4 regions of the Aeromonas sp. MdU4 genome follow, and region 1 is predicted to be linked to each of the others. Evidence: predicted binding sites of a transcription regulator. Region 1 holds the regulator's gene; each other region holds the start of a gene.
The links. The regulator LexA, encoded in region 1, represses DNA repair genes until DNA is damaged. The targets are predictions, from matches to a motif close to ANCTGTNTNNNNANACAGNT.

Region 1 (7,469 bases):
AGCTTGTGGGCGATGGCCTCGTCGGTGCCGTGCTTGTCGGCCATGTAGCGCAGGGAGAGCGGTGGCGAGAAGCGCACCAGATTCTCGCGCCCCTTGAGGATCACGATAAGCGCCTTTTTGAGGCGGTTCGGCGCCAGACTGCTGATGATGTTGAGGCCGGAGGCCTCTTCCCCCTCCCGCCCCGGGGCGCGGCCCCAGAACAGGGTGACGGGTACCACCTGGATATCCAGTTCGGGATCCTGCTTATGCAGGTCCAGCAGCTGGTGGAACTCCTGCAGGAAGGGGAGCGGCTTGCTGCGCTTGCCAAACAGGGGAGGCGGACGATCCAGACAGACATAGCGCGGCAGCAGCTGGCCGTTAAGCTCCAGCGGCGTGAAGGGGCCGGGCAGATCGAGATCCTCGCAGCACTGCTGCAAGGTCATCAGGTCGGTGATCGAACTGGTTTTCAGGGCGTAGACGATGGGTCTGGCCGGATCCAGATTGAGTTCTGTGATGGGATTTTCCGGCAGGCTCTTGTGATTGACCAAGCCGCTGACCGGCCATTGCAAGATGGCTCTGGAAATCTTCTGTCCTAGGGACATGTGCGTCTGCTCTCCAAAAAAATGCGGCGTGAGCATAACAAATCGGCAGCCCGTTGTCGCCGAGAGGTACGATGAGTTGGCTGCGCAGGATCAAAACAGCAGTAAATGAGGGGTTGGTCGTGACAAATGTCAGCTGCGCCTTGCCTTGGCCACCGCACTGTATATACTGCCAGTGTGCTGTATAAAAAGACAGGTGCCAATTCTATGAAACCCCTTACCCCCCGCCAGGCCGAAGTGCTGGAGCTGATCAAGGTGAACATGAGCGAGACCGGCATGCCGCCGACTCGTGCCGAGATTGCCCAGAAGCTTGGTTTCAAGTCGGCCAATGCGGCCGAAGAACATTTGAAGGCCCTGGCCAAAAAAGGGGTCATCGAGATCATGCCGGGCACGTCCCGCGGTATTCGCCTGCTGCTTGAAGAGGAAGAGGTGCTGGAAGAGAGCGGCCTGCCGCTGATCGGCAAGGTAGCCGCCGGTGAACCGATCCTGGCGCAGGAGCATATCGAGAGCCACTACCAGGTGGATCCCGCCCTGTTCCATCCGCGGGCAGATTTTCTGCTGCGGGTGCAGGGGATGAGCATGAAGAACATCGGCATTCTGGATGGCGATCTGCTGGCAGTGCACAAGACCCAGGAGGTGCGCAACGGTCAGGTGGTGGTTGCTCGTCTCGATGAGGATGTCACCGTCAAGCGCTTCCAGCGCAAGGGTAGCCAGGTGTGGCTGCTGCCGGAGAACGAAGAGCTCTCTCCCATCGAGGTGGACCTTTCCAGCCAGCAGCTCACCATCGAGGGACTGGCTGTCGGGGTGATCCGTAACGCCGACTGGATGTAGTCCTTACTTCCAACTGCTTTTGCCACACGGCCTCCTTCGGGAGGCCGTGCTGTTTTTGGTGATCTTTTCTAACCAGATCAAGCGGATTTCTGCTGCGGGTATGTTTGTCATGTACGACCTGCTAGCAATCATTCATTTCAGATATATGCTCTGATCAGAGCCCCATCTTGCAGCCTCATCGCTGGGATGGCGACGGGTTCTTCGCTGATGAGTAACCAATGAGTGGTTCGCGAGGAGCCGGACATTACGAAAATGAAGCAAAACACCTTCACGGGATATGAAGGGAGAGTGGGTAGAGCCCGAGCCTTGCGGTTCGGCACCACTTTTGGCGTTGCAGGTAGTCGTGACGGGTCTGACCAGAGTGCAGGCCGACGAAGCAACATGACCTGTCGGTCAAGGAGGACTGGTATGGCATCAAGATCGCCATGGGATTCACAAGTGGCAGCTGCGCCCTCGGAATCGTCAATCACCCATTTTATCAAGGGGAGCCGGATGACCTGGTTTTATGGTCTCTGGTTGCACCACAAGGGGTCGCACTGGACGCTCTGGCTGGGATGCCCGAAAGAGAAGGTGGTGCGTCTGGTACTGTTGTTCCGGCGAGGCCATGGCGAGCGTCAAGGGGAAGAAGGCTGGCTGGCACCCGTTATTCCGATCGGAGTCCGCGCCATCGGCAAGATGTTGCAGCAGGGGCGCAACGCCCGTACCTGAGAGGACGCGAGACAAACCGGCGTGTTCATAACCGGCTCCCGATGGGCCGGTTTTTTTATGGTCGACACTGGCGATAAATCGCACCAAATGGTCGACTATTGACAGGGTTCGTTACAAGGTCGCCCCATCTTGGTGGTTCACTGGGGTACAATATCTCCTCTTGTCCGGTTACGGCTGGCCATCTGCCTCGAATTGAAAAGGTCTCTTGTGATGATGAAGCTCCGCTATCCCCTGCTTTTTCTACTGCTGATAGGCAGTCTGATCCTCGCGTTCTACGCCACACAACCGAAGCAGCCAGAGCAGGCCGACTACTATCCTGCCGGGCGGGATATCAACGATTTCTCCTTTACCGATGCGGATAGCAAGCCGTTCACCCCGGCCAACCTGAAGGGGCACTGGACCTTTCTGTTTGTCGGCTACACCTTTTGTCCCGATATCTGCCCCACCACGCTGGCAGATATACGCTCCGTCTACGATCAGCTGAAGAAGAGAGCGCCCAACAGCCAGGTGGTGTTTATCTCGGCGGATCCCCAGCGCGATGATCCGGCCCGTCTCAAGACCTATACCGCTTTCTTCAATCCCGAGTTCAAAGCCGCGACCGCACCCCACGACAAGTTGTTCCCGTTTGTGCGCAATTTGGGGCTGGTTTACTCCATCGCCAATCAGGGGGAGAAGGACTATCTGATCGATCACTCCGCTTCCATTGTGCTTATCAATCCCCAGGGCAAGTTGCAGGGGGTGTTTCGTCCGCAGGTGGTGCCTGGCCGGGTACCGCGAGTGCAGATGGCCACCATGCTGTCTGACTTCTCCCGCATGATGAAGCTGGCTGGCTACTGAACATGACTCCGTCGTGTGCTCACTGGTGGCGAGATCCCTCTCGCCATCGCGCTGTTTTTGCCCTCGCTCTACCCATGGTTTTTTCCAATATCACCACCCCCTTGCTGGGGCTGGTGGACACCTGGGTGATCGGTCATCTCGGTCAGGCCTGGTTTCTGGGAGGCGTTTCGGTCGGGGCAACATTGATCAACCTCATCTTCTGGTTGCTCGGCTTTCTGCGGATGTCGACTACCGGGCTGACGGCGCAGGCTCATGGTGCTGCCGATGGCCGCGCCCAACTTGACACCCTGTTGCGGGCGTTGGGGCTGGCCATTGCCCTCGGATTAGCCCTGCTGCTGTTGCTGTTTCCCCTGTTGCCAAGGCTAATCGCCCTGAGTGGCGGTTCGCCCGAGGTGCAGCTCTATGCTGGTCAATACGTAGCGGTGCGGATCTGGAGTGCCCCGGCGGCGCTCTGCAATCTGGTGATCATGGGCTGGCTGTTGGGCATGCAGGATGCCCGCAGCCCCATGGTGATGCTGATTCTTACCAATCTGGTCAACATGGCGCTCGATGCCCTGTTTGTGCTGGGGCTTGGCTGGCAGGTGCGGGGTGTGGCAGCGGCGTCGGTCATGGCGGACTACTGCGCGCTGGCGGCCGGGATCTGGCTGGTACGCCGTCAGCTGCGGCAACTGGCGCCAACGGTGTGGCACAATGGCTGGCAGCGTTGGCGGCAACTTGCCCCTATGGTGCGACTGCTCGGCCTCAACCGCGATATCTTCCTGCGCTCCCTCTGTTTACAGCTCTGCTTTGCATTTATGACTCTGCAAGGGGCACGGCTGGGAGATGTGGCGGTGGCCGCCAATGCGGTGCTGCTCAACTTTCTGATGCTCATCTCCTACGGACTCGATGGTTTTGCCTATGCGGTGGAGGCCATGGTGGGGCGGGCCATCGGTCAGCGGGATCGGCAGAAACTGCGGGAAGCCATCGTGCTCAATCTGGGCTGGGCCGCGCTGATTGCGACCACATTTACCTTGGGGTTTGCCCTGCTGGGCAGCTGGCTGGTGGGGCAGATCACCGATATTCCGGCGGTCGTGGCAGAGGCAAATCGCCAGCTTCCCTGGCTGATTGCCATGCCGTTGCTGGCGGTCTGGTGCTTCCTGCTGGACGGGGTCTTTATCGGGGCGACTCGGGCGCGGGAGATGCGCAACAGCATGTTGCTGGCCGCATTCGGCGGCTTCTTCCCGATTTGGTGGCTCTGTCAGTCGTGGGGCGTGGCCGCGTTATGGGCGGCGATGGCGGCGCTGATGGTGGGGCGCGGTCTGTCGTTGGGGGTCACCTGCTGGCGGCTGGAGCGAAGCGGGCATCTGCTCGACGCCCGCCACTGATCCGCGACGGCGCTTACATGGCGCCGTCGTAGCCGAGCTGGCGCCAGCTCTCGTAGACGAACACCGATACCGCGTTGGAGAGGTTCATGCTGCGGCTCTGGGGCACCATCGGAATGCGCAGCCGCTGCTCGAACGGCAGGCTCTCGATGATCTCGATGGGCAGACCGCGACTCTCCGGGCCAAACAGCAAGGCATCGCCCAGAGCAAATTGCACCGCCGAGTGAGCAGTGCGACCCTTGGTGGTGCAGGCAAATACCCGCTTGGGCGCCACGGCTGCCAGAAAGGCCTCATAGTTCGGCCAGCGCTTCACCTCGGCAAACTCGTGATAGTCGAGTCCCGCCCGCTTCACCCGCTTGTCATCCCACTCAAATCCCAGCGGCTCGATCAGATGGAGCCGGTAACCGGTATTGGCGCAGAGCCGGATGATATTGCCGGTGTTGGGCGGAATTTCCGGCTGGTAGAGGACGATATCGAGCATGACGAGTTCCTGCAAAGAGATGTAAAGCCAAGAAGGGGCGCCAGCATACCCAGCGCCCGCCAGGATGAAAAGGATCAGGCGATGGGCAAGCGGATGGTGATGGTCAGCCCGGTCGGGTGATTGTTGCTGGCCGCAATGGTGCCGCCGTGACGCTGGATCGCCTCCGAGGCGATGGCCAGCCCCAGTCCGGTGCCGCCGGTCTTGGCATTGCGGGCATCATCGACCCGGAAGAAGGGCTGGAACAGCAATGCTTGCTGCTCGTCAGGCACACCGGGGCCGTCATCCCGAATGGTCATCACCCACTCCAACCCCTCCCGATACCAGTCCACCTTGATGAACTCGCGAGCATACTTGAGGGCGTTGCGCAGAGGGTTCTCTACCGCTCTGGCCAGCAGCTCGGGCCACATCTGGATCGACTCGGCAGGCAGCGGCGGCAACCTGAGCTGCTTGCCGCTCTGGTTCGCTTCGAACATCGCATCTTCGAGGATGGGCTCCAGCAACTCGGCCAGCGGGTGTACCACCGGCGCCTCCACATGCTGCTGTACCCGCGACAGATCGAGCAGATCGCCGATCAGCTTGTCCAGCCGTCCGATTTCCGATTCGATCCGCGCCAGCTCGGCGCTGTCCCCCTGCTTGCGGCGGATCAGCGCCTGTGCCAGCTGCATCCGGGTGAGGGGGCTGCGCAGCTCGTGGGAGATGTCAGAGAGCAGCTGTTTCTGTTTCTGAATCATGCTCTTGAGCGTCTCGACCATGCGGCTGACGTTGTCCGCCAGCTGGCCGATCTCGTCGCCCCGTCCCAGATTGGGGATCTGCACCTCCAGATTGCCAGCCGCCAGTTGGGAGACCGACTTTTGCAGTTGCAGGATTGGGCGGGTCAGTCGCCAGGCGAGCAGCAGGCAGAGCGGGGTACTGACCAGCATCGAGATGCCCAGAATGCGGATCGGGTGATCCAGCACCTGAATGAACAGGAACAGGTAGGGGTTTTCGGCATTGAGGCCGAAATAGACGTGATAGCGATGGCCATGGTGTTCCATCAGGAAGGGGCCGGCAATCGCCTTGCGATCCTCGTTACCCAGCATGGGGTTGGCCGGGTTATCGGCATCCACCATGAAGCGAATGACAAACTTGCGCGGATGGGTGGTCGACTGGATTTGCCCGCGTTCATCACGCAGGTAGACGTTATCCACTGGCAGCATGGCGATCTTGTCCATCGCCTTGCTCAGGTCGAAATCCTGGTCCGGATCGGCGGCGTTGAGCAGGGCCTGCACGTTATTTTGCATCCGTGCCGCCTCATGGGTAGGCAACGGGATCTGGTTGCGAGGGTCCAGAGTGGGCAGGCTGATCACGGCTGCCAGGATCACCAGCAGCATGAACCAGAACCAGAGGAAGATGTGGGTCGAGATGCCGTTGAGGGAGGTGGAGCCCTTTATTCTTGCTCTAGCCACAGATAGCCGCGCCCCCTGACAGTTTTAAAACGGGGTTGGCCATCGGCACGTTCCGGCAGTTTCTTGCGCAGGTTGCTCAGGTGCATGTCGATGGCGCGATCGAAGGGTTCCAGCTTCTTGCCGAGCACCTGTTCCGAGAGATGACTCTTGCTGACGATCTGGCCGGGATTGCGCAGCAAGCACTCCAGCAGGCCAAATTCAGTGGCGGTCAGCTCCAGCAACTGCTCGCCACAACGGGCTTGTTGCAGGCCGGGCTGCAGGATGATGTCCATGAAGTGCACTTCATCGGAGGAGCTGCCTCGTTGGGGGGGAGCACTTTGAGTACGGCGCAGGATGGCCCGTACTCTGGCCAACAGCTCCCGATCATCGAACGGCTTGGCCAGATAGTCGTCGGCCCCCGCCTCCAGGCCATTGACCCGATCCTGACTGTCTCCGCGGGCAGTCAGCATCAGCACCGGGGTATCGTGGGTCTTGCGCAGCTTGGTCAGCATGGCAAAGCCATTGAGCTTGGGCATCATCACATCCAGCAGCACCAGATCGAAGCTCTGTTCTGCCAGTCGTAGCAGCCCCTCTTCACCATCCTCGGCGACCGTGACCTGAAATCCCTCCAGGGTCAGAATTTCGGTAAGCAACTGGGTCAATTCAAGATCGTCGTCGACCAGGAGTATTCTGTTCATCTGGTGTTATTCCGCAGATTTTCGCGCCAAACTGACGCCGGGGTCAGGGTATAATAAGTTTTTCACCGCCAGAGGAAAGCCGGTTTTGAGCCATCAACAATATTCTCGTTGGGTTACCTTTGCCAGCATGGCGGCGGTCACGACGGCTACCTTGCTGATCATCGGTAAACTGATCGCCTGGTTGATGACAGACTCATCGACCCTGCTGGCGTCGCTCACCGACTCCTTTATGGATGTCAGTGCTTCCATCATCAACCTGCTGGCGATCCGTTATGCGCTGGCCCCCGCCGATGACGAACACCGCTTCGGTCATGGCAAGGCGGAGTCGCTGGCAGGGCTGATCCAGGCCGCTTTCATCTCGGGCTCCGCCCTGCTGTTGGTGATGCACGGCATCTCGTCGCTGCTCAAACAGGCGCCCATCGAACGGCTGGAGGCTGGCCTCTGGGTCAGTGGGGGTTCCATCGTGCTGACCCTGTTGCTGGTCAGCTTCCAGGGCTTCGTCATCCGCAAGACCAACAGCGTCGCCATCAAGGCTGACATGCTGCATTACC
Region 2 (7,469 bases), on a different contig from region 1:
GGAATACCGAACAGGGTGAACGCAGCCGGAGCCGGTTCGGTCTCCCACTCAGCTTCGATGGCAGCCAGTTTCACCTTCTGAACTTCACCGGTCTCATAACCGGATTCGTCACCGAGTATCAGCACAGAGAGGATGGAGGCCATACCAAATGCGGCCGCGATGGCGAAGGAGCGACGGGCGAAGGCCACATCACGATTCTTCAGCAGATAGTAGGAGGAGATACCCAGCACAAACATGGCGCCACAGGTATAGCCAGCCGCCACAGTGTGGACGAACTTGACCTGCGCAACCGGGTTGAACACCAGATCAGCAAAGCTCACCATCTCCATCCGCATGGATTCGAAGTTGAACTCGGCCCCGACCGGGTTCTGCATCCAGCCGTTAGCGACCAGGATCCAGAGGGCGGAGAGGTTGGTACCCAGCGCCATCAACCAGGTCGCAACCAGGTGTTGATGCTTGCTCAGGCGATCCCAGCCAAAGAAGAACATACCGACGAAGGTGGACTCCAGGAAGAAGGCCATCAGCCCTTCGATGGCCAACGGGGCCCCGAAGATATCGCCGACATAGTGGGAGTAGTAAGCCCAGTTAGTCCCGAACTGGAACTCCATGGTCAAACCGGTAGTCACCCCAAGGGCGAAGTTAATGGCGAACAACTTACCCCAGAACTTGGTCATATCCTTGTAGACGGGGTTGTTGGTCATTACATAGACAGATTCCATGATCGCCAGAATGAAGGTCATTCCCAGCGTCAGGGGGACAAACAAGAAGTGATAAAGGGCCGTCGCAGCGAACTGGAACCGCGATAGGTCGACCACATGCTCAGCAATCATGATGTTTCCTCACCGATTATTGGCACGGCTATTTTAAGTTTTAAGGACAAAGCTTCCGTTGGGGGTTATCGAACAGGTCCCGCTGTAACACAAAACAACGAAGCCACGTCAACAACGACCAATATTAACAACAAGGCAATGCATGAGAACAAAGAAAGCTAATGTTTAACATTTATAAAACAACCAGCTGGAATTTATTCTCGCCCATGATGACCATGGTTTTATATCACCTTTATTTGATTGAAATCAATGTAAAAGGGCAGTCAATACATGGCTTTAAAAGGCATTTTTAATCTATTTCACGATTAATGACGCGAGCCCGATCACAAAATACAACAAAGCGTAAAATATTGATTTAAATCAATTTAAGAATTTAACATCCAACCAGCCATTTAAATTTTAAATAGCTGGATAAGGGCCCTTTTCACACATTATCCAAGACCACCCGCCTGACCCAAAAACTCAATTTAAACCTGCAATAAATGCATACTCATGCGAACCAATTTCATCAACAAAGACATTAGATAAACTAATTAGAAAATTGTAATTTTTCTTGTTTGCCCGAGCTGGTTCGAACTCCTACAATGCGCCTCGCAGTGAGGGCATACCCTTGGATACAGGCCGGTTAATCTGGGTTCACGGTACGTATTCGACGATCAATTTGAACCTGTCTATTGGAATCGAAGATGAAAAAGTTTGTTGCTAAAACCATCCGTTACTACAAGCTTTCCTTTGTTCAGCTCTATCAACTGAACCGACTCTGAGAGCTCGCGACGGCTCACCTGTTTATTTTCCGGTCTGTGTCCAGACGCACTCACTGTCTGTGAACATCCATCCTGAATTGTCTTTGCCCACAGCATTCGCCGTGGGCTTTTTTTTGCCCGGACAATAAAAAACCGCCTTTGACGGCGGTTTCACATTCAAACGACTGTTTTTACTTCTCATCTGGTCGCTGAAGACCGAAATGAGCATAGGCTCGTGTAGTGGCAATCCGTCCTCTGGGTGTACGTTGCAAATACCCCTGCTGGATCAGATAAGGCTCCAGTACATCTTCGATAGTATCTTTCTCTTCCCCGATCGCCGCAGCCAGATTATCAAGACCCACCGGGCCCCCCATAAACTTGTCTATCACAGCCAACAATAACTTGCGGTCCATGAAGTCAAATCCTTCATTATCGACGTCCAGCATGTCCATGGCACGTGCTGCGATGGGACCGTCGATCCGGCCATCGGATTTCACCTGAGCAAAATCACGGACTCGCCTTAACAAACGGTTAGCAATCCGCGGCGTCCCACGAGAACGCCGAGCGACCTCAATGGCTCCGTCTTCCGTCATCTCCAGACCCAGACAACGGGCACTGCGCGAAACAATGTCGGTCAGATCCTTGACGTTGTAGAACTCCAGCCGCTGGACGATACCAAAGCGATCCCGCAATGGACTGGTCAGAGAACCAGCCCGGGTTGTCGCGCCAATCAGGGTAAAGGGGGGCAAATCCAGCTTGATGGAGCGGGCTGCAGGCCCCTCCCCAATCATGATGTCGAGCTGGTAATCCTCCATTGCCGGATAGAGCACCTCTTCCACCACCGGACTGAGACGGTGGATCTCGTCGATGAACAATACATCGTTGGGTTCAAGGTTGGTGAGCAGCGCGGCGAGATCCCCTGCTTTTTCCAGCACCGGGCCAGAGGTGGTCTTGATATTGACCCCCATCTCGTTGGCAACGATGTTGGCGAGAGTGGTCTTGCCCAGACCGGGCGGGCCAAAGATCAGCAGGTGATCGAGCGCCTCACCCCGCTGACGCGCCGCTTCGATAAAGATCTCCATCTGTTCGCAAACGGTATCCTGACCGGTGTAGTCAGCCAACTTCTTGGGACGAATGGCCCGGTCGATAATCTCATCCTCTCGCGCGGCACTGGCCGAGATGAGGCGGTCTGCTTCAATCATCAACTACCTCACACCAGGCTACGCAGGGATTCACGGATGATCTCTTCCACCGACATCCCCTCTTTCGCAATCTTGCTGACAATCTGGCTCGCCTGCTGCGGCTTGTAACCAAGGGCCACCAGCGCACTGGCCGCCTCTTCGGTCACATCCGGCGCACGCAATTCGGGCTCACTGGCTGGCAATGTGACCATGGCCGGAGAGAAGAGGTCGTGACTGACCCAGCCCTTGAGGCGATCTTTCATCTCGACCACCAGCCGCTCGGCGGTCTTCTTGCCAACCCCTGGCAACTTGACCAGCGAACTGATCTCTTCCCGCTCAACGCTGATAACGAACTGGCTGGCAGTCATGCCGGAGAGAATCGCCAGCGCCAGCTTGGGGCCCACGCCGTTGGTCTTGATCAGCTCGCGGAACAACGCCCGCTCCTGTTTGTGGTTAAACCCATAGAGCAGTTGGGCATCTTCACGCACCACAAAATGGGTATGGATGGTCGCCTCCTTGCCGATCTCCGGCAAGTCATAGAAGCAGCTCATCGGCATATGTACCTCGTAGCCCACCCCGCCTACTTCCAGTAAAACCTCGGGGGGCTGCTTTTCAATGACAATGCCTCGCAAGCGACCAATCACGGCTCTCTCCTCACCAATACAACAATTCGTAAATTGGCTCATAGCATAAAGAATAACTGGATAAGTATCCAGCATAGGCCCCGAGACAAGGAGTGGTCAGAGCGGCTTTTTATGCAATTAGTCACCATGCTTGATCCCGTGCATCCAGTGCACGGGATATTCCGGCACCAAACAGGGCTATGAGCGGAACATAAGCCACTAAACTCAATCCGTTCGGATCCAAAACATTGTGCCAATGTCGACACCAAGGAAGGCCATCACATGAAAATAGTTACTACCTCCAATCTGGGTCTTGCCATCTTGCTCAGTTGCACGCTGGGGATGGGGGTCGTGGGCTGGTATGGCAGCCAGCGACTGGCTGATCTGCTCTCCTACGTACTGGGCGCGGCCTGGCAAACAGCAGATGGCGCCATGGAAGGCTCTATCGAACTGGGGCATCAGCAACTTCATATCCAAAAGATGCTCAACGGTATCCCGCTCGACAACGGCAAGTTGAATGAAGCAAAAGAGGCCACTGCGGATGCACTGCAACGCGTTGTGCAGGGAAACCTGATCAATCCGCCAGCCATCACCGCAATGACCCGGCAACAGCAGGACTATCAGCAACAGCAAGACACCTTGCTGACGCTCTATCGCAGCTATACCGATATAGACCAATCCCTGCGTGATAATGCCGACCGCCTGGCACGGCTCTCGGCCCAACTGGAAGTGGTCGGGGATGGGGCCGTAGAGACACTGACCCAGTCGCCAGATCAGCCCATCAGCTGGAACGGCGGACTGGCAACCCGCTGGGAAGCCGCCGACGGCGGTATGGAAGCCAATATCGGCTTTTTACGACAACTCTATGCGCTGGAGAAGATGCGCAGACAGGGCATTTCGGATGCCATCAAGGGCGAATTGCAAGACGCCAGCGAATTCTATGAAGGCGCTGTGGCCCGGATGCTGGCAACCGGTCTGTTCGATGTAGACGGCAGCGGTGAATTCAGCGGCCATACTCTGGCAAGCCAATACCGTGAACTGTTGGCACGCCACAAACAGTTGCTGGGCAACTGGTTGACAGCCCTTGCCAACTACCAGGCCCAGCAAACCATCTATGAAAAGAGCGCGGATGGGCTGCAACAGCAGCTGATCGATGTCGAAGCCCAGGGCGATGCCACCGTGGAAGATCAGGTGGCACAGCTCAACACCATCATCAGCCATACCAATACCCAGCTGCTCGGTGGTCTGCTAGTAAGCCTGATGATCGTCGCTCTCTGCGGCCTCTGGCTGACCCGCAAGCTGGTGACCCCGCTGCTGCAGGTGGATAAACGGATGCAGGACATTGCAGCGGGTGAGGGTGATCTCAACGCGCGCATCAACCTGCAACGGGACGACGAAATTGGATCGCTGGCCAACAGCGTGGATCGCTTCATCGAAAAACTGCAGAAGATGATCAGCTCCACCATGGATAACAACCAGCACATCAGCGAACACGTTCACACCTCGGTCAATCGGGTCGAAGCCATTAGCCAGAGCAGTCGACAGACTGCCGAGCATGCGTTGGCCCTGCACCAAGACAGCGAGCAGATGGTGCAAGTTGCCACCGGTATCTCGGACAACTGCAGCATGGCGGCCCAAAATGCCAACGAGGTACGCCAACTGACGACCGAAAGCAGCCAGTACGTCTCATCCGCCAGTGCGGGCATGCAGCGGGTGGTACTGGAGGTAGGTGAATGTGCCATCGCCATCAACTCGCTCAAGGAGCAGGCCGGGCAGATTGGCCAGATTATATCCACCATCAGCGGTATCTCGGAGCAGACCAACCTGCTGGCCCTCAATGCGGCCATCGAGGCCGCACGTGCCGGTGAAATGGGGCGCGGCTTTGCGGTAGTCGCTGATGAAGTGCGTACCCTGGCCAACCGCACAGCAGCCTCCAGCGCCGAGATAAGCCAGGTAATCAATACGATTCAGCAGCAGACCGAAACGGCCTATCTGATGATGCAGCGCAACCTGAAGACCGTGGAGTCCGGCATGCAGGATTCCGAGAATACCAAACAGATCCTGTTCAAGGTGGAGGGTGCCATCGATCAGCTGGCCGACATGGTGCAGCAGGTGGCCGTAGCTACCGGCCAACTGTCACACACCCTGAGCAACTCTTCCGACAAGGTATCAGGCATCAGCTTGCAAGCCCGAACCGGTGAGCAGAAGGCGCAGGAGTGCCTGCAACTCGCCTCCTCCCTCCACCAGGCCAGCCTGCTGCAACAACGCCTGCTCTCCCAGTTCAGGGTCTGAACCCCTTCAATAGCAAAGATGCCACTCATGTGAGTGGCATCTTTTTGTTACCGGGCAGCAGCCTTAACTTCCTCTGGCCAGCTGAAAAGCCAGACTCAGCATGATGACACCAACCAGCAGATCGATTCCCCGCTGCACCCGGCCTCGTGCCAACCAGGGAGCCAATGCTGCCGCCCCCAGCGCCAACGAATAGAACCACACCAGCGAAGCAAGCATGGCCCCCGCCGCAAACGCTGGTCGCAAGGACTCTGCCACCTGGCTACCGAGCGAACCGAGCAACATCAGGGTATCGAGATACACATGGGGGTTGAGCAGAGTGACACCAAGAGTCATCGCCAACACCCCTTTGACCCCCATCACCTGCGGCGAATCAGCAAGCCCCTCCCCAGCACCACGCCAGGCACTGCGCAGAGAGCGAACGCCAAACCAGCCGAGAAACAGCACGCCACCCCAGGTAAGCAGCGCCATGCCGAGCGGGTTGGCAGCCAATACCCTGGCGCCACCGAATACCCCAATTCCGATAAGCACCAGATCACAGAGGCTACAGAGCGTCGCGGTCAGCAGATGGTGATTGCGATGGATGCCCCGGCTCAGCACGAAGGCATTCTGGGCACCGATAGGGATGATCATGGCAAGACCGAGGGTAAAACCTTGCAGCGTAGTGGCAAACATAAGTGAACCGTCCGAGTAATGAATGAACGGCACTATAGCGGGCGCGGATTATTCATAGAAATTCATTGATTTGCTTGTTCATTCATTTTGCTAATAAGCCTGACTCATACAGGTGGCTCAAAGCCCCATCCGAAGCCAGTAGTCAATAGCAGGATCTGACAATTGAGAGTCTGCCGTTATGTCCCGAAAATCACCGGGTTTTATTGCATCAGCTTGGGGAAGTTGGTGACAACGACCTGTTCAAGATTCGGCAGCAAAATACCACTGCTAATCCCCTTGGCAATGGCCTGATAACGATTCATCGAACCGGTTTTGCGAGTGACCTGATTGAGGTGGTAATTCACCGTGCGTTCGGTGATCCCCAAAATACAGGCGATCTCCCCCGAGGTTTTTCCCTCACTGGCCCAAAACAGACATTCGGTTTCGCGCTCGGTCAGGGCGGCCTGTTGATCCGAATCCCTCAGGCGCACCACCCGGATTGCAGCCTCGAAAATGTAGTTGGACATCCAGGAGAGGATGGGCGAGGACTCCAGCAGCAGATCGCTAGAGGCCCGTTCGGAGGTGATGAAAGAGAGGATGCCAGTTTCTCCGGCGGCACCGTGCAGGGGGAAGGAGATGCCGTTGCGCAATCCAAACTCGGCCGCCAGCCCCATCACATCCATGCTCCCCTCTTGCAGAAAACTGGCCCGCTCATCGAGACGATTCCAGTAGATAGGCAGGGTCTGCTTGCGCGCCAGCTGGATCACCGGATCACAGGCCAGCATGTTGTTATCGGTATAGGTCTGCACCCAGGAGACTGGACACTGATTGAACAGCACCACTTTGGGCCTTTGCATCGACATCGGAATGATCAGGGTAAAACCGTAATAGTCATAGCCCATATCGAGCGTAAAACGACCAATCAATCCGGCCAGGCGATCACCGTCCGTCACCGAAGTGAAGTGTTCCAGATACTCAAACAGTTGTTCTTGTTTCATATGCTAGCCCCCCTGGCCAAGCTTCTGATTATAACGGCGAACAGAAAGAGAGAGAGTTCATAATGTTGGTTTTCAAAGGAAAATTGAGAGATCACCCACGAAATGCCGTAGAGAACGAACTCTATCACTTTCGAAATCGCGTCTTCTCTGA
Region 3 (7,469 bases), on a different contig from region 1:
TATCCCCGTCAGCACAGCTATTGAAGGAGCCAATTATGTCATTTATCACTACTTATTGTAGCCATTGCTTTACCCGAAACCGTCTTCCGGTCACGCAGATAAATAATTCAGCCAAATGTGGGCACTGCAAAGCCCTCATGTTCAGTCAGACTCCCTGTCTCGGGCGCGTTGAACAATTCGATACCCTGATCAACTCCGATATCCCGGTTGTTGTCGATTTCTGGGCCAGCTGGTGCGGACCATGCCAACAATTTGCACCAGTATTTCATGAAGTTGCACACGAATTAGAACCCGGTATGCGCTTTGTCAAAGTCGATACGGAGCAACAGGCGAGCCTCGCCGCCCGTTACGCAATCCGCAGCATTCCTACCCTGATGGTCTTCAAGCAAGGGGAAATCGTGACACAGATAAACGGTTCACTGCCCAAAAGCATGTTTAAACAGTGGCTGGAACAGTTCATTTATGTTTGATTTATGCTGCGCACATGTTTTATTTGTGTTTAATTCAGACCCTTTCTATCAATCACTATGTGAGTAGTGACAGATTTTGAGCAATAGAACCTGTTTCAAACAAGTGAACAGATGTAATCTCGGCAACACAAAAACAACCATAAATTAACCGAGAGAACAATATGCACACATCGGCTGTACCCTCTGCTCCGTCTCGCTGGCTGGACATCAAATCAGGGATCGTCATCCTGGATGTCCTGCTACTTTGTGCCATGCTGGCCTGGCTCCCGTTTGATCCCATGGTCAACAAGGGGTTGGGCATTCTGGTCTTCATCGCCATTCTCTGGCTGACCGAAGCCCTCCATGTCACCATCACCGCTCTGCTCGTCCCCCTGCTTGCCACCGTGCTCGGGGTATTTGACATGAGCAAATCCCTTACCGACTTCGCCAACCCGATCCTGTTCCTGTTTTTCGGTGGTTTTGCTCTCGCAGCTGCGCTGTCCAAACAGGGGCTGGATACCCTGATGGCAGGCAAGGTGATGCACTTCGCCAACGGTCATCTCGGTTGGGGCGTCATTCTGCTCTTTACCATCACGGCCGCCATGTCCATGTGGATCAGTAACACCGCTACCACCGCCATGATGCTGCCACTGGCTATCGGTATGCTGACCCGCCTCGATAGCAAGAAAGATCGTGCCACCTTTGTGTTTGTTCTGCTTGGCATCGCCTATAGCGCCAGCATCGGCGGCATCGGTACTCTGGTAGGCAGTCCCCCCAACGCCATCGCTGCCGCCCAGATGGGGATCGGCTTCACCGACTGGATGAAGTTCGGCATTCCGGTGGTACTGATCCTGATGCCCTGCGGCATTGCCCTGCTCTATCTGGTCACCCGTCCGCAACTTAGTCACCGTGTCGAGATCCAGGATGTCACCATCAACTGGACTCGCGAGCGTAAAGTCACCCTGGCTATCTTCCTGACTACCGTTGTGCTCTGGATCGGTTCACAACCCATATCCAATGCCTTTGGTGGTATCCCGCAACTCGATACCCTGATTGCCATGGGTGCTATCGTGGCCATCGTCGTCAGCCGCGTTGCCAGCTGGGACGATGTGAACCAGAACACTGACTGGGGCGTACTGATGTTGTTTGGCGGCGGTTTGACCTTGAGCGCCATTCTCAAAGCGACCGGTACCAGCGCTTTTCTGGCTGCACATCTGTCAGCCGTGCTCTCCCACGCAAATATCTTCGTGATCTTGTTGATGCTGGCCGCTTTTGTGGTGTTTTTGACCGAACTGGTCTCCAACACGGCCACCGCTGCCCTGCTGATACCGCTGTTCGCCGGTGTGGCGGAGGCTCTCGGCGTCTCCCCTATCGTGATGGCGGTCTTGATCGCTATCGGGGCTTCCTGCGCCTTTATGCTGCCGGTTGCCACCCCGCCCAATGCCATCGTCTTTGCTAGTGGTCACATCCGCCAGCAAGAGATGATGAAAGCAGGAATGTCCCTGAATCTGGTGTTTACCGCGCTGTTAGCGCTGCTAGCCTACTTTGTCGGTGACATTCTCTGATTACCCTCATGCCTGCTAACTAAACAAAAACCCCCGCATTGCGGGGGTTTTGTCATCTCTGTATCTGATTAACCTATCTTGCAAGCCTTCAGATCCCAGATCCGATCCACATAGTCCTGAATGGAGCGGTCAGAGTTGAACTTGCCCATGGTGGCCGAGTTGATGATGGCTTTCTTCGCCCACAGTGCCGGATCACGATACCAAGTATCGATCAGCTTGTGCGCATCCGAGTAGGACTGGAAGTCAGCCAGCGTCAGGTAAGGATCTCCCCCTTCCAGCAAGGAGCGCTTGATGGAGGCCAACTCACCCGGACGACCCGGCGTGAAGTAGTCGGTATCAAACCAATCCAGCACGGCTTTCAACTCTGAGTTAGCATAGTAGAAGTCGTACGGGTTGTAGCCACGTCCCTTCAGTGCCTTCACCTCGTCCACGTTCAGACCGAAGATGGCGCAGTTTTCAGCTCCCGCCTCTTCTGCGATCTCGATGTTGGCCCCATCCAGAGTCCCGATAGTGATAGCACCGTTCAATGCCATCTTCATGTTGCCGGTACCGGAGGCTTCGTAACCTGCAGTGGAGATCTGCTCGGAGACATCAGCAGCTGGGATCAGCTTCTCGGCCAGGCTCACGCGGTAGTTCGGCATGAACACCACCTTCAGCTTGCCTTGAATACGGGCGTCATTATTGACTCGCTCTGCCAGCTTGTTGATGGCGTAGATGATGTCTTTGGCCAGCTTGTAACCTGGTGCCGCTTTGGAACCGAAGATAAACACCCGCGGATGCATGTCGTAATCCGGGTTGGCCAATAGACGACGATAGAGCGCCATGATGTGGATGAGGTTCAGCTGCTGGCGCTTGTACTCATGCAGACGCTTAATCTGAACGTCAAAGATCGCCTCGGCGCTGACATCGATGCCGGTTTCGGCTTTGATGACTTTGACCAGTTTCTCCTTGTTGTGACGCTTGATGGTCATGAACTGCTTCTGGAACGCTTTGTCATCAGCAAACTTCACTACTCCACGCAGCTTGTCCAGCTGCAGCGGCCACTCCTTGCCCACCACCTCGTTATAGAGTGCAGCCAGTTCCGGGTTACAGGCCAGCAGCCAACGACGCGGGGTAACCCCGTTGGTGACGTTGCACATTTTTTCCGGCCACAGTTCGGCATACTCGGGGAACAGATCTTCTTTCACCAGCTTGGAGTGGATCTCGGCGACGCCATTCACTTTTGACGAGCCGATCACACACAGGTTACCCATGCGCACTTTGCGCACATCACCCTCTTCGATGATAGAAAGCTTGGCCTTGATGGCGTCGTTACCTGGCCATTTGGGTTCGACCAACTCGCTCAGGAAGCGGGCATTGATCTCGTAAATCACTTCCAGATGGCGAGGCAACACCTTCTCGAACAGACTGACCGACCACTTCTCCAGCGCTTCCGGCAGCAAGGTGTGGTTGGTGTAAGAGAACACCTGATAGCAGATAGCCCAAGCGGCATCCCAGTTCAAATCCTCCTCGTCCACCAGCACCCGCATCAGTTCCGGAATGGCAACAGTCGGGTGGGTATCATTGAGCTGAATGGCAATCTGCGCTGCAAAGTTACTGAAATCAGAACCATGCACCCGCTTGTAGCGACGCATGATGTCCTTGATGGAACAAGCACAGAAGAAATACTGCTGGATCAGACGCAGCTCTTTACCTGCATCGGTCTCATCGTTCGGATAGAGCACTTTGGAGATGGTTTCAGCCTGGGCTTTCTCTGCCTGGGAGTCGATATAACCGCCAGCGTTAAACACGTCCCAGTCAAAAAATTCAGAGGCACGGGATTCCCACAGACGCAGGATGTTGACGGTGTGACCGCCAAAACCAACAACCGGGATATCCCAAGGCACCCCTTTGATCTTGCGACCGGCGTGCCATACCTTTTTCAGGCCGCCATTGTCACCAAACACGGTCTCGACATAACCGTAGAGTGGTACTTCTTGCACTGATTCGGGACGGCAGATCTCCCACGGGTTGCCATATTCACGCCAGGAGTCCGGACGCTCAATCTGACGGCCATCCTGGATCTCTTGACGGAACAGGCCGTGTTCGTAGTGGATACCATAGCCAACCGCCGGGTAGTTCAGGGTGGCCAGCGAGTCGATGAAGCAGGCAGCCAACCGACCCAGACCACCGTTGCCCAGAGCCATGTCCGGCTCTTGTTCGCACAGGTCGGTCAGTTCCAGACCGAGTTCACCCAGAGCCTCTTCACAGGTCTTGTACAAAGAGAGGTTGTGCAGGTTGTTGGAGGTCAGACGCCCCATCAGGAATTCAGCAGAGAGATAGTGAATGGCACGAGTATCTTTCTTGAAATGAGTCTGCTGAGTACGGGTCAGGCGCTCGTACACCTGTTCATTGACGGCCGCAGCGGTAGCTTTCCACCACGCTTCGGGAGAGGCTTTCTGTTCGCTTGTACCCAAGGTAGAACGCAGGTGACGCACGATACTCGCCTTGAGCTGATCTTTATCCAGTTGGAGATCCTGGTCTGTCTTCTTCTTGGTAGCCATAAACCATATTCCTTCGTTACAAATAAAATTGTTATCCCGCTAGCGGGACCGGCGCTGTTGTTATCTCAAAATATATCCGGCGTGAGAATACTAACTAAAGCCACAGAATTAAAAGTTAACGCAAGTCACACTTTAACCGATAAAAACAGCCTTAAAATCTTGAAAACCCTTTCCTTTAACTGATCACATAAGAACAAACATTTCCTTTATTATCATGGCGTTAATGTCAAAATGAAAATATTATGACATGAATAGGTTTTCAGAGATTGCCAAGCCTTGAAAACCATTGAAAATAGACACTAAAAGGGCGTATTGAAACCGATTTCAATGCGCCGGGTAAATTATCGTATAAAGATGCAGCAATCATTTCATCCTCAAGGATATGGCTTGAACTGATTACTCAATGGGTCATAGTGGTACCCAATCTGATCCAGACGCCCCGCCAACAGCTCTTCACTCATATCGTAATAGGCCAGCAACTCCTCCAGCCCGTCACACTCAAGCCTTAGTTTCTCATTGATGATGCCCAACAATATGTTGGCATCCAGACGCTGCAAGGTACTGATATCCATAGCGGCACCTCCTTTAAATGACCTGTATAACCATGGGTCGTTCCACGGGTTTTGTCCATAGCATGAAAAACACACAGTAAAACTTAGATTAAATAACATTTAAAAACATGAAGTTATGAACATCTCCTGCCAACTTCATCACATTTCTCAGCAAAAACACCTTGTCACTGCCTCAGGATAGAACTACTGTATGTGCATACAGCTTGGATATTCATACAGGAAAACATATATGAACCAGCCTCTGCACTCACTGCCCTTTGCGATGAATCGTGTCATGAGCAACCCCTGGCCAACCAGAACCGCCTGTAAAGCTGAATCGGCTCATTATGGTGTGACTATCCAGGCTAATGATCAGTTTCTCAGCGAGCTGAGCAAGTTGGGTGACTCTCATGCCGGCTGGATCTTGTTGATCGCCCCGCCGGGGCGCCCCACAGCAAGCCACCTTGAAGAGCGAGGCATCGATCCCAACAGAGTGCTGGTGGTACACAGCCCCAAAATCAAGAACTGGCAGCAAACCCTGGAACGCAGCCTGGGCAATGGTCACTGCGCTGCTGTGTTTACCTGGCTACCCGAGCAGATCGAGCTGGATCACGTCAAGCTGCAGCGACTGGGGCAACAATCTGGCGTACTGACGCGCTTCTTTGGCACTAAACGGAGTAACCTTGGCACACATCAGTTGGCCTATGCAGAGCAAGATATCTATCTCAATCATTAAGACAAAAAACGAACGCTCATACAGGCCCCTCCAACTCGCCGTGGCAGATTGACCAACAACATGCACCGCGATGTTTTATCTGAGAAACAGGCGTGGCACAGCCTGAGGACAGGCACCGGAGGTCATTTGGCCTTTCTTGCTGCAAGCAGACAGACTGAATTAGCATATGTAACTGATACTAAAGAAAAACATAAGCTGGTTAATCATGCCGAACAGACATTGAAGCCTGCATATTTTATTGCTAGCAGGCGAGTCAATTTGGGCAACATGAAGACACTGTGAGTAGTACCTGGTGTGACTTGAAGATGACAATTCTCCCACCTGAGTAACCCTCTCCTTGAAATACTGGATAACAAGGGGTATAACCACGCGTTTTATCAGGTGTATTAAGTGAGCGGTATGATGCAAGCCCCCTTCTGGCAGACCAAGAGTCTGCAGCAGATGACTGAGTCCGAATGGGAATCCCTCTGCGATGGTTGTGGCAAATGCTGCCTCAACAAACTGATCGATGAGGATACCGACGAACTGGTATTTACCAATGTCGCCTGCAACCTGCTCAACACCAAGACCTGTCAGTGCTCTGACTATCCCAATCGTTTCAAAATAGAGCCTGACTGTCTGCAGATCACCCATGACAAGATTGCTGAATATGACTGGCTCCCCTCTACCTGCGCCTATCGCCTGCTGGCGGAGGGTGACACGCTGCCAGAGTGGCATCCTCTGCTGACCGGCAGTCGCTCCGCCATGCATCAGGCAGGTCAATCCGTTCGTGGCAAGGTCATTCACGAAGATCAGGCTGGTGAGTGGATTGATCACATCATTACCTGGGCCAGCTGACGTGCTCAACTAACCATTTTCTAGAGGCAAGGGCTGCACATAGTGCGGCCCTTGTCGTTTCTGCAAACAGGGATGGTAGCTTGGTTGGCTAAAGCCCACACATATCTGGCAGGCTCAAGCCTAGCCCCCTCCTCCCAACAGCAGACTTGCACATTGGCAGAGACAGAGACAGAGACAGAGACAGAGACAGAGACAGAGACAGAGACAGAGACAGAGACAGAGAATGATTCCATAACCACAGGCTTATGGATATTGCTTTCTACCCGCGATGGCGTCTCTTTCACCCGTAGACTGAGCCTGTTCGCCGTGGCCTAGCGCGTGACAGTGACACAATGACAGGCAAAGCCACCGCCCTATTGAGTGATAAAGCGTGGATGAATCATGATCGCATTACAGACCGTGCCAAGGTCAATCCTGGTGAATTGTTGCACCTTGGCCCTGTTCAAATATCCCATGACAATCTTTGTGGCCACTATGGGGCTGCTCTAGAGATCCATTCCCCCTAAATCACACGCATAAAAAAACCGGCGCCTTGGCGCCGGTTTTACTCACTGAATCTCGATTACAGAGAGGCGGTGAAGGTACGTGTGATGACGTCTTGCTGTTGCTCTTTGGTCAAAGAGTTAAAGCGAACGGCATAACCGGATACGCGGATGGTCAACTGCGGATATTTCTCCGGGTTTTCCATGGCGTCCAGCAGCATTTCACGGTTCATCACGTTCACGTTCAGGTGCTGACCACCCTCTACGTTGGATTCGTGGTGGAAGTAACCGTCCATCAGGCCAGCC
Region 4 (7,469 bases), on a different contig from region 1:
GGACGGCTGACCACCAATCACCTGACAACCGCCTTCAATATCGGCCGCCAGCAAGCCTCGCGAGACATCAATCGCTATATGAGTGACTACGCCCCTGAAGGGCTGGTCTATGACCGACGCCTGAAAGGGTACAAACCTACCGCGCAATTTGTGCCCCGCTTTAGTGAAGGCAAGGTGGACGAATACCTGATGCTGTTGCACCGTGAAAAGCAGCACCAACGCCAACATGAGGCGGGGCTGTTGACCCTGCCGCTGATGGATTTGCGCTACGGCCATATCGAGATCCTGGATGTGCCCAACCGCCATATCGACCCCAAGATTGTGCGGGGTCTGGTGCAAGCGGCTCGCGGTCAGTTGCGGGTCGATGTCGATTACGTATCCCTCAGCTCAGAGGAGCAGAGCGGCCGCAATATCGTGCCCCATACCTTGGTCTATGACGGGATCCGCTGGCACGTTCGCGCTTACTGCGAGAAGAAAGGGGTGTATCTGGATTTTGTGATGAGCCGGTTTCGTAGGGAACCTGAGCTACTGGATACCTCCCCTCACGGCCGGGATCAGGATCTTGAGTGGAACACCCAGGTCACTGCGGTGGTCATACCCAACCCAACCCTCAGCGCAGGACAACAGGCCATCATTGCCAGTGACTATGCCATGCCAGATGGCAAGCTGCTGCTCAACCAGCGCATCCCTTTGATGCATTACGCGCTGGAGCGCATGCAAGTGAGCTATAACGGCGATCACGAACAGCATCCGCTGCTCTACCCGCTGGTGCTGGCAAACCGGGACGAGTTGGTAGCCAAGGGCTGCATCTTCAAGCTCCAAAGCCCGGATTTGCGCGAGAGTTAAGGTACTTAGGGTGTTCCCAGAATAAAAACATGGCTACAGGAAGGCTAGCCCCGTTTGTACCTACTTACTTGCTCAAGAAAGTAGCTGCCCAGCTCACCCTTATGCTGGCTTGCTTCGCTTTTTGCGCTGGCCAAGTGACCGTTGCGCTCCTTCCATACCGCATATGCAGCGGCCTTCTCGACCTCGACCCGTTCTTGTTGCTCTTTCGGTAGGGAACACAGATTGTGACTCATAGTGACTTTTTTGTTATCTATTGGCGCCATGGTACGGCATCGCTGACATGCGGGACTTGCGCTGGTTCAAAGGTGGTGCGCTATAATGCCTGTATATAAATACAGGTATTGTTGCCATGAAGTTGTTAACCCCAGACCCATCACCCGCCGAGGTGGCTATCCCGCTGTTCTTGCACCGCGCCTCTTGCGGCTTTCCCAGCCCAGCCAGCGACTATCTGGAAGGGAAGTTGGACCTCAACACCCACTGCGTGGCGCACCCTGCAGCAACCTTCTATCTGCGTGCCGAGGGGGAGAGCATGACCGGGGTCGGCATCTTTCCCGGTGACTTGCTGGTGGTCGATAAGAGCCTGACCCCGCGCCATGGTGATGTGGTGATTGCACTACTCGATGGCGGCTTCACGGTAAAGACCTTGCAGCTCAAGCCGAGGTTGCGGCTGTTGCCAGCCAATCCGGCGTTCGCGCCTATCGACCCTTGTATGAGCCTCTCCCTGGAGTTGTTCGGAGTGGTCACCCATGTGATTGGCAATCTGAGGCAGCGTGATGGCTATAGCGCTCGTTGATGTAAACAACTTCTACGCCAGCTGTGAGCGGCTGTTTCGCCCTGAGCTGCGTGGCCGCCCGATCGTGGTGCTCTCCAACAACGATGGATGCGTGGTGTCGCGCAGCCCCGAAGCCAAGGCGATGGGCATCAAGATGGCCGGGCCCTACTTCAAGATCCGCGAGCAGTTCGAGGCGCATGGTGGTGTGGCATTCAGCTCCAACTACGCGCTCTATGGAGACATGTCTGGCAGGGTGATGAGCACGTTGGAGACCATGGCCCCCGAGCTGGAGGTCTACTCCATCGATGAAGCATTCCTGTCACTGTCGGAGTCGTTTGCCGGGGACCTGACAGCCTATGGGCAACAGATCCGGCAGCGAGTGTGGCAGTGGACCGGCCTAACGGTAGGGGTTGGGATCGGCCCCACCAAGACCCTTGCTAAGCTGGCCAACTATGCAGCCAAGAAATGGCCTGCCACTGGCGGCGTCGTGGACTTGCGTGACGAGCTGCGCCGCGCCCGGCTGATGGCTATCACCCCGGTGGATGAGGTGTGGGGCATAGGGCGGCGCTTGGGGGCCAAGTTGGTGGCACAAGGCATGAACACCGTTGCGGATTTGGTGGCTAGCGATGCCAAAGGGTTACGCGCCCAATACGGCGTGGTGGTCGAGCGGATCGTACAGGAGCTGCGTGGCCTGCCTTGCGCAGAGCTAACCGTTGAACCGGCAGCGAAGCAGCAGATCCTCTCGAGCCGTTCCTTCGGGGAGCGTGTGACTGACCGTGGGGAAATGGCCCAAGCGTTGTCAGGCTTTATGGCTCGCGCAGCCGAGAAGCTGCGGGCCGAGGGGATGTGTTGCCAGCGGGTGCACCTGTTCGTGCGAACCAACCCCTTTGACGAACGAGCGCCTTACTACAGTGAGCAGGCTGGCGTCCGGCTGGTCTGCCCTAGCGATGACACTCGGTTGTTGCTGCAGCAAGTGAACGTGCTGCTACCGCAGATTTGGCGCGACGGTTACCGCTATCAGAAGGGGGGCGTAATGCTGAGTGATTTCACTCCCAAGGAGCAACAACAGGCCGATCTGTTTGCCCCGTCTTCCGCTCAATCGGATGCGCTGATGGCAGTGATGGACCAGATCAAAGCCAAGGGATTGGGGCGCGTAGGCTTTGCCAGCCAAGGCACGGGGTCGCCTGAGTGGATGATGCGACAAGAGCACCTGAGCCCCTGTTACACCACACGTTGGGAGGATCTGCCGGTGGCGAGGTAAGTGGATACAGTAATGTGCCTACCGTTTGTTAGATGTGGTACCCCACGTGGTACCCCAAGCCAAAATGTACAAATGGCTAGCTTCGCCAAGAAGCTAACCATTTGTTTTACATGGTGCCGATAAGGGGAATCGAACTCCTGACCTTCGCATTACGAATGCGCTGCTCTACCAACTGAGCTATACCGGCTTGTTGCCATTCAGATTCACGAAAAATGGCCGGTGTGTCAATCGAGCCAACTCAATTTTATGAGTTGGCTCATGGTGTTAGAGCACGATTTACAGATCGACGAACTCGGGAATATGGGCGCGACCACGGCTTTCGAGAAATTCGAGCAGGGCGCGGGGGGAACGCACCAGGATCCGCTCTTGCGGGAAACCGGCTTCGGTCACCAGACGGTGACAATGGTCAAAATCGCCGAGGCTGAAGGCGACGTGAGAGTCGGAGCCAAAGGTGAGATAGGCCCCCAGATCCCGCGCGGCTTCCACAATAGCGCGACAGTTGCCTTCGCTACCCGGACGCGAGTGGATGAAGGAGGAGTTGTTGATCTCGAGCGCAACCCGATAGTCGGCTGCCGCCTTGACCACCGCTTGAATATCGATGGGAAATGCCGGATTGCCCGGGTGGCTGATCATGTCGACCCGGCCACTCTTGATGGCGTTGATCATCGCCTGGGTGTGGGTTGCCTGATCGCAGGGAGGGAATACCTGCTCATGAAAACCCGCCATGATCATGTCGAGGCGCGACTCATAGCGCTCGGGGAAATCGATCTCCCCGTCGAGGTTTTTGATGTTGGCCTCGATACCCCGCAGGATCCCTACCCCATCAACCACTCTTGGCAACACTGGCAAGTTGGCAAAATGCCAGACATGAGGGGCATCAGCCATCTCGGGCCCGTGATCCGTGGTGGCGAACAGCTTGATCCCCTTGGCCCTGGCAATCGGCAGATAGTCGTGAATGGTACTGTAAGCGTGGGTGCTGGCGATGGTGTGCGTATGGGTATCGACCGGGTAATTCATCTTCTCTCCCCTCAGATATTGAAGGGGCAGCATAACAAAGAGCGGCAGATTGGGCCACGCCAGCACTTGCCACACTTTGTCACAAAATACCGCGAAGCTGACATAGTCTGAGCCGCCATGAATGGCATACTGCCCCCGTCGATACCTGCCTGAACTCGCATCGACAGTTTGAATCAGGATGATGCAAACTCACTTTCCCCACCGTCGCACCCTGCGGCGGTTTTTTTTGCCTGCCGCTCCCGAAACGCTACACGATGGACAAAAAAAGGCCCAACTAGCATGGTGCAGGTTGGGCGAGACTTAATGTTTAATTGCAGTGGCATAGATATAGAGTCCCGCTTTTTGACTAAGTTCCGCTCACTTTGATCTTTTCATCAAAAAACATTCCGCTAACACCCATTCACATTCTCTTGACACTTCACGTTATGAAACGTACTTTTTAAACATTCGTTTAAGTGAGGTGTCCAGTGAGTAAAATCGATACCAAAAACCGTATTCTCGATGCCGCTGAAGTGCTGTTTGCCGAGCGGGGGTTTGCCGATACCTCTTTGCGTCTGATCACCAGCGAGGCCGATGTCAACCTGGCCTCCGTGAACTATCACTTCGGTTCCAAGAAGGAGCTGATCCAGGCGGTGCTCGACCGTTATTTAAGTCTGTTCATGCCCGATCTGGATGCCCGCCTGCGGGTGCTGATGGAGCAGGATCAACTGACTCTGCTGCAACTCTTTGAAAGTTTTGTCGAGCCACTGATGAGGCTGTCGGCGGTACGGACCAACGGCCCGGCCATCTTCATGCAGTTGCTGGGGCGTGGCTATATCGACAGCCAGGGCCACCTGCGCCGCTTCATTACCGCTCACTATGGTCCCATTCTGATGCGGATCACCCAGGCTATCTCCAAGGCCAATCCGGCCCTCTCGCCAGCGGATCTCTTCTGGCGCCTGCACTTCACCCTGGGTACCGTCGTATTCACCATGGCCTCCGCCGATGCGCTACGCGACATCGCCCTGGCCGACTTTGGCCAGCAGCTCGATGTGGAAGGGCTGGTGCGCAACGTTATTCCTTATCTGGCGTCCGGAGTCGGGGCGCCCGTGGAGTCGACCAGGCTCTCCCTGGCCGTGTAACAACCAACAATAAATCAACGGAAACAGTGAAATAGAAGGAACTTCGGTATGATCACATTGCTTGTCCTGCTGGTGCTGGCGATAGCCGTTGTGCTCGGCGTGCCCTCCATCCGTAAAAAGGTGGTAACCCGTCCGGTGTTCGGCATCTTCAAAAAGATACTGCCGCCCTTGTCAGCTACCGAGCGGGAGGCCATGGAAGCCGGCTCCGTCTGGTGGGATGGCGAGCTGTTCCGCGGCAATCCCGACTGGAAAAAACTTCACGGTTACGGCAAAGCCGAACTGAGCGCCGAAGAGCAGGCCTTTATCGACAATCAGGTCGAAACCCTGCTCGCCATGGTCGACGATTTCAAGATCGTCAACGAAACCAAAGACCTGCCAGAACCGGTGTGGGACTATCTGAAGAAGGAAGGCTTCTTCTCCCTGATCATCCCGAAATCCTACGGCGGCCGTGAATTCTCGGCGATCGCCAACTCCACCATCGTCACCCGCATTGCCACCAAGAGCCTGAGCGTGGCGGTCACCGTCATGGTGCCCAACTCCCTCGGCCCGGGCGAGCTGCTGATGCACTACGGCACCCAAGCCCAGAAAGATTTCTGGCTGCCGGGACTGGCCAATGGCAAAGAGGTGCCCTGCTTCGCCCTGACCGGGCCGGAAGCGGGCTCCGATGCAGGTGCCATTCCTGACAAGGGGATCGTCTGCAAGGGGATGCACAAGGGTGAAGAGGTGCTGGGTATTCGCCTCAACTGGAACAAGCGCTACATCACCCTGGCGCCGCGTGCCACCGTGCTGGGCTTGGCGTTCAAACTCTATGACCCGGAAAAACTGCTAGGAGACAAGGAAGAGCTGGGCATCACCTGCGCACTCATCCCTACCAGCCATCCGGGTGTGCGCGTTGGCGATCGCCACTACCCCATGGGTCTGGCGTTCCTGAACGGCCCGACCTTCGGCAAGGATGTGTTCATTCCGCTCGACTGGATCATCGGTGGTCCGGATTACGCCGGTCGTGGCTGGCGTATGCTGGTGGAGTGCCTCTCCGCCGGTCGCGGCATCTCGCTGCCGGCCCTAGGCACCGCTTGTGGTCACATGGCGAGCCGTACCGTGAGTGCTTACTCCTACGTGCGCAAGCAGTTCGGCATGTCCATCGGCAAGTTTGAAGGTGTGCAGGAAGCACTGGCCCGCATCGGCGGCCTCACCTATCAGCTGGAAGGGGCCCGTCGCATGACCGCAGGTTCCCTGGACTTGGGTCAGGCACCGGCCATCGTCACCGCCATCTCCAAGTACCACATGACCGAAATGGCGCGCCAGATCATGGATGACTCCATGGACATCCACGCCGGTCGTGCCATCCAGCTCGGCCCGAAAAACTACACCGGCTACGCCTACATGGGCATTCCGGTGGCCATCACGGTGGAAGGGGCCAACATCCTGACCCGCAACCTGATGATCTTCGGTCAGGGTGCCACCCGCTGCCATCCTTACGTGTTTGCCGAGCTGGAAGCGGCCGCCGACACCGACGTGGAGCGCGGTCTCGAGAAGTTTGACGCCCTACTGATAAAGCACATCGCTTTTGGCACCAGCAACTTCTTCGGCGCCCTGTTCCAGGGGCTGACGTTGGGTAAATTCAACGGCTCTCCGGTGGCAGGCGAAACCGCCCGCTACTACAAGCAACTGTCCCGCATGAGTAAAGGGCTGGCCCTGTGCGCCGACGTCTCCATGCTGATGCTGGGTGGCGATCTCAAGCGCAAGGAGATGATCTCCGCCCGTCTGGGTGACGTGTTGAGCCACCTCTATCTGGCCTCCGCTACCCTCAAGCACTACGAGGATCAGGGCCGCATGGTCTCCGATCTGCCGTTCGTGCAGTACGCGGTGGAGCGCAACCTCTACCTGATTGGCAAGGCGTTCGAGGGCTTCTTCCAGAACTTCCCGAACAAGGTGGTAGGTGCCGTACTCAAGCGCGTGGTGTTCCCGTTCGGCGTCGGTTACAAGATGCCAGCCGACGATCGCTGCCACGCCATCTGTCTGGCCATGATGAAACCGGGCGAGCTGCGCGACCGTCTGACCGCCCTCTGCTATGTGGGCAAGGACGACGCGGATCCGGTCGGTCTGATGGAACGAGCCTTCCAGGCCATGGTTTCAGTGCAGCCCTACGAGAAGAAGCTGGTACAGGCCCAGAAAGAGGGCAAACTGCCCCGCAAGCTGACCCTGCCGGAGCTGGTCGAAGCCGCCCTGGCCAAATCCATCCTGAGCAAGGACGAGGCGGACAAGCTGCTGGCCGCCGATGCCTTGCGCTACGAGGCTATTCAGGTGGACAACTTCGCCCCTGGCGAGCTGGAAGGGATGGCGCAGGCCAACCCCATCCATCATGCAGCCTGATAAACGCTGAGACAAAAGGCCCCTTTCGGGGCCTTTTTTATGGCATTGGCCACGCGCTGACCGTTCGCACATCCCGCGT

Region 2: ruvA (Holliday junction branch migration protein RuvA) is a predicted target of LexA. The motif match lies at 3,453-3,472, and genes of this name have one in related genera.
Region 3: ACE1BR_RS03320 (DUF4250 domain-containing protein) is a predicted target of LexA. The motif match lies at 5,314-5,333, and genes of this name have one in related genera.
Region 4: umuD (translesion error-prone DNA polymerase V autoproteolytic subunit) is a predicted target of LexA. The motif match lies at 1,167-1,186, and genes of this name have one in related genera.

The regions. Positions count from the first base shown of each region.
Region 1 covers NZ_JBHFMW010000015.1:37,471-44,939, forward strand. Annotated here, with positions in the region: gene plsB (glycerol-3-phosphate 1-O-acyltransferase PlsB) at 1-581, opposite strand, end outside; gene lexA (transcriptional repressor LexA) at 786-1,409, shown strand; gene ACE1BR_RS08385 (hypothetical protein) at 1,902-2,117, shown strand; gene ACE1BR_RS08390 (SCO family protein) at 2,328-2,954, shown strand; gene ACE1BR_RS08395 (MATE family efflux transporter) at 2,957-4,318, shown strand; gene trmL (tRNA (uridine(34)/cytosine(34)/5-carboxymethylaminomethyluridine(34)-2'-O)-methyltransferase TrmL) at 4,332-4,796, opposite strand; gene ACE1BR_RS08405 (ATP-binding protein) at 4,871-6,241, opposite strand; gene ACE1BR_RS08410 (response regulator) at 6,223-6,918, opposite strand; gene ACE1BR_RS08415 (cation diffusion facilitator family transporter) at 7,004-7,469, shown strand, end outside.
Region 2 covers NZ_JBHFMW010000002.1:17,902-25,370, reverse strand. Annotated here, with positions in the region: gene ACE1BR_RS01550 (cytochrome ubiquinol oxidase subunit I) at 1-830, opposite strand, end outside; gene ruvB (Holliday junction branch migration DNA helicase RuvB) at 1,765-2,775, opposite strand; gene ruvA (Holliday junction branch migration protein RuvA) at 2,784-3,398, opposite strand; gene ACE1BR_RS01535 (methyl-accepting chemotaxis protein) at 3,660-5,669, shown strand; gene lysE (L-lysine exporter) at 5,733-6,341, opposite strand; gene ACE1BR_RS01525 (LuxR family transcriptional regulator) at 6,542-7,318, opposite strand; gene ACE1BR_RS01520 (acyl-homoserine-lactone synthase) at 7,381-7,469, shown strand, end outside.
Region 3 covers NZ_JBHFMW010000005.1:55,328-62,796, reverse strand. Annotated here, with positions in the region: gene trxC (thioredoxin TrxC) at 36-470, shown strand; gene ACE1BR_RS03330 (SLC13 family permease) at 632-2,014, shown strand; gene ACE1BR_RS03325 (glycogen/starch/alpha-glucan phosphorylase) at 2,083-4,557, opposite strand; gene ACE1BR_RS03320 (DUF4250 domain-containing protein) at 4,932-5,129, opposite strand; gene ACE1BR_RS03315 (cell division inhibitor) at 5,359-5,844, shown strand; gene ACE1BR_RS03310 (YcgN family cysteine cluster protein) at 6,247-6,681, shown strand; gene pflB (formate C-acetyltransferase) at 7,244-7,469, opposite strand, start outside.
Region 4 covers NZ_JBHFMW010000023.1:158,596-166,064, forward strand. Annotated here, with positions in the region: gene ACE1BR_RS13000 (WYL domain-containing protein) at 1-846, shown strand, start outside; gene ACE1BR_RS13005 (DUF3283 family protein) at 891-1,079, opposite strand; gene umuD (translesion error-prone DNA polymerase V autoproteolytic subunit) at 1,196-1,639, shown strand; gene umuC (translesion error-prone DNA polymerase V subunit UmuC) at 1,620-2,879, shown strand; tRNA gene ACE1BR_RS13020 (tRNA-Thr) at 2,991-3,066, opposite strand; gene ACE1BR_RS13025 (phosphatase) at 3,156-3,896, opposite strand; gene ACE1BR_RS13030 (TetR/AcrR family transcriptional regulator) at 4,364-5,017, shown strand; gene ACE1BR_RS13035 (acyl-CoA dehydrogenase) at 5,066-7,390, shown strand.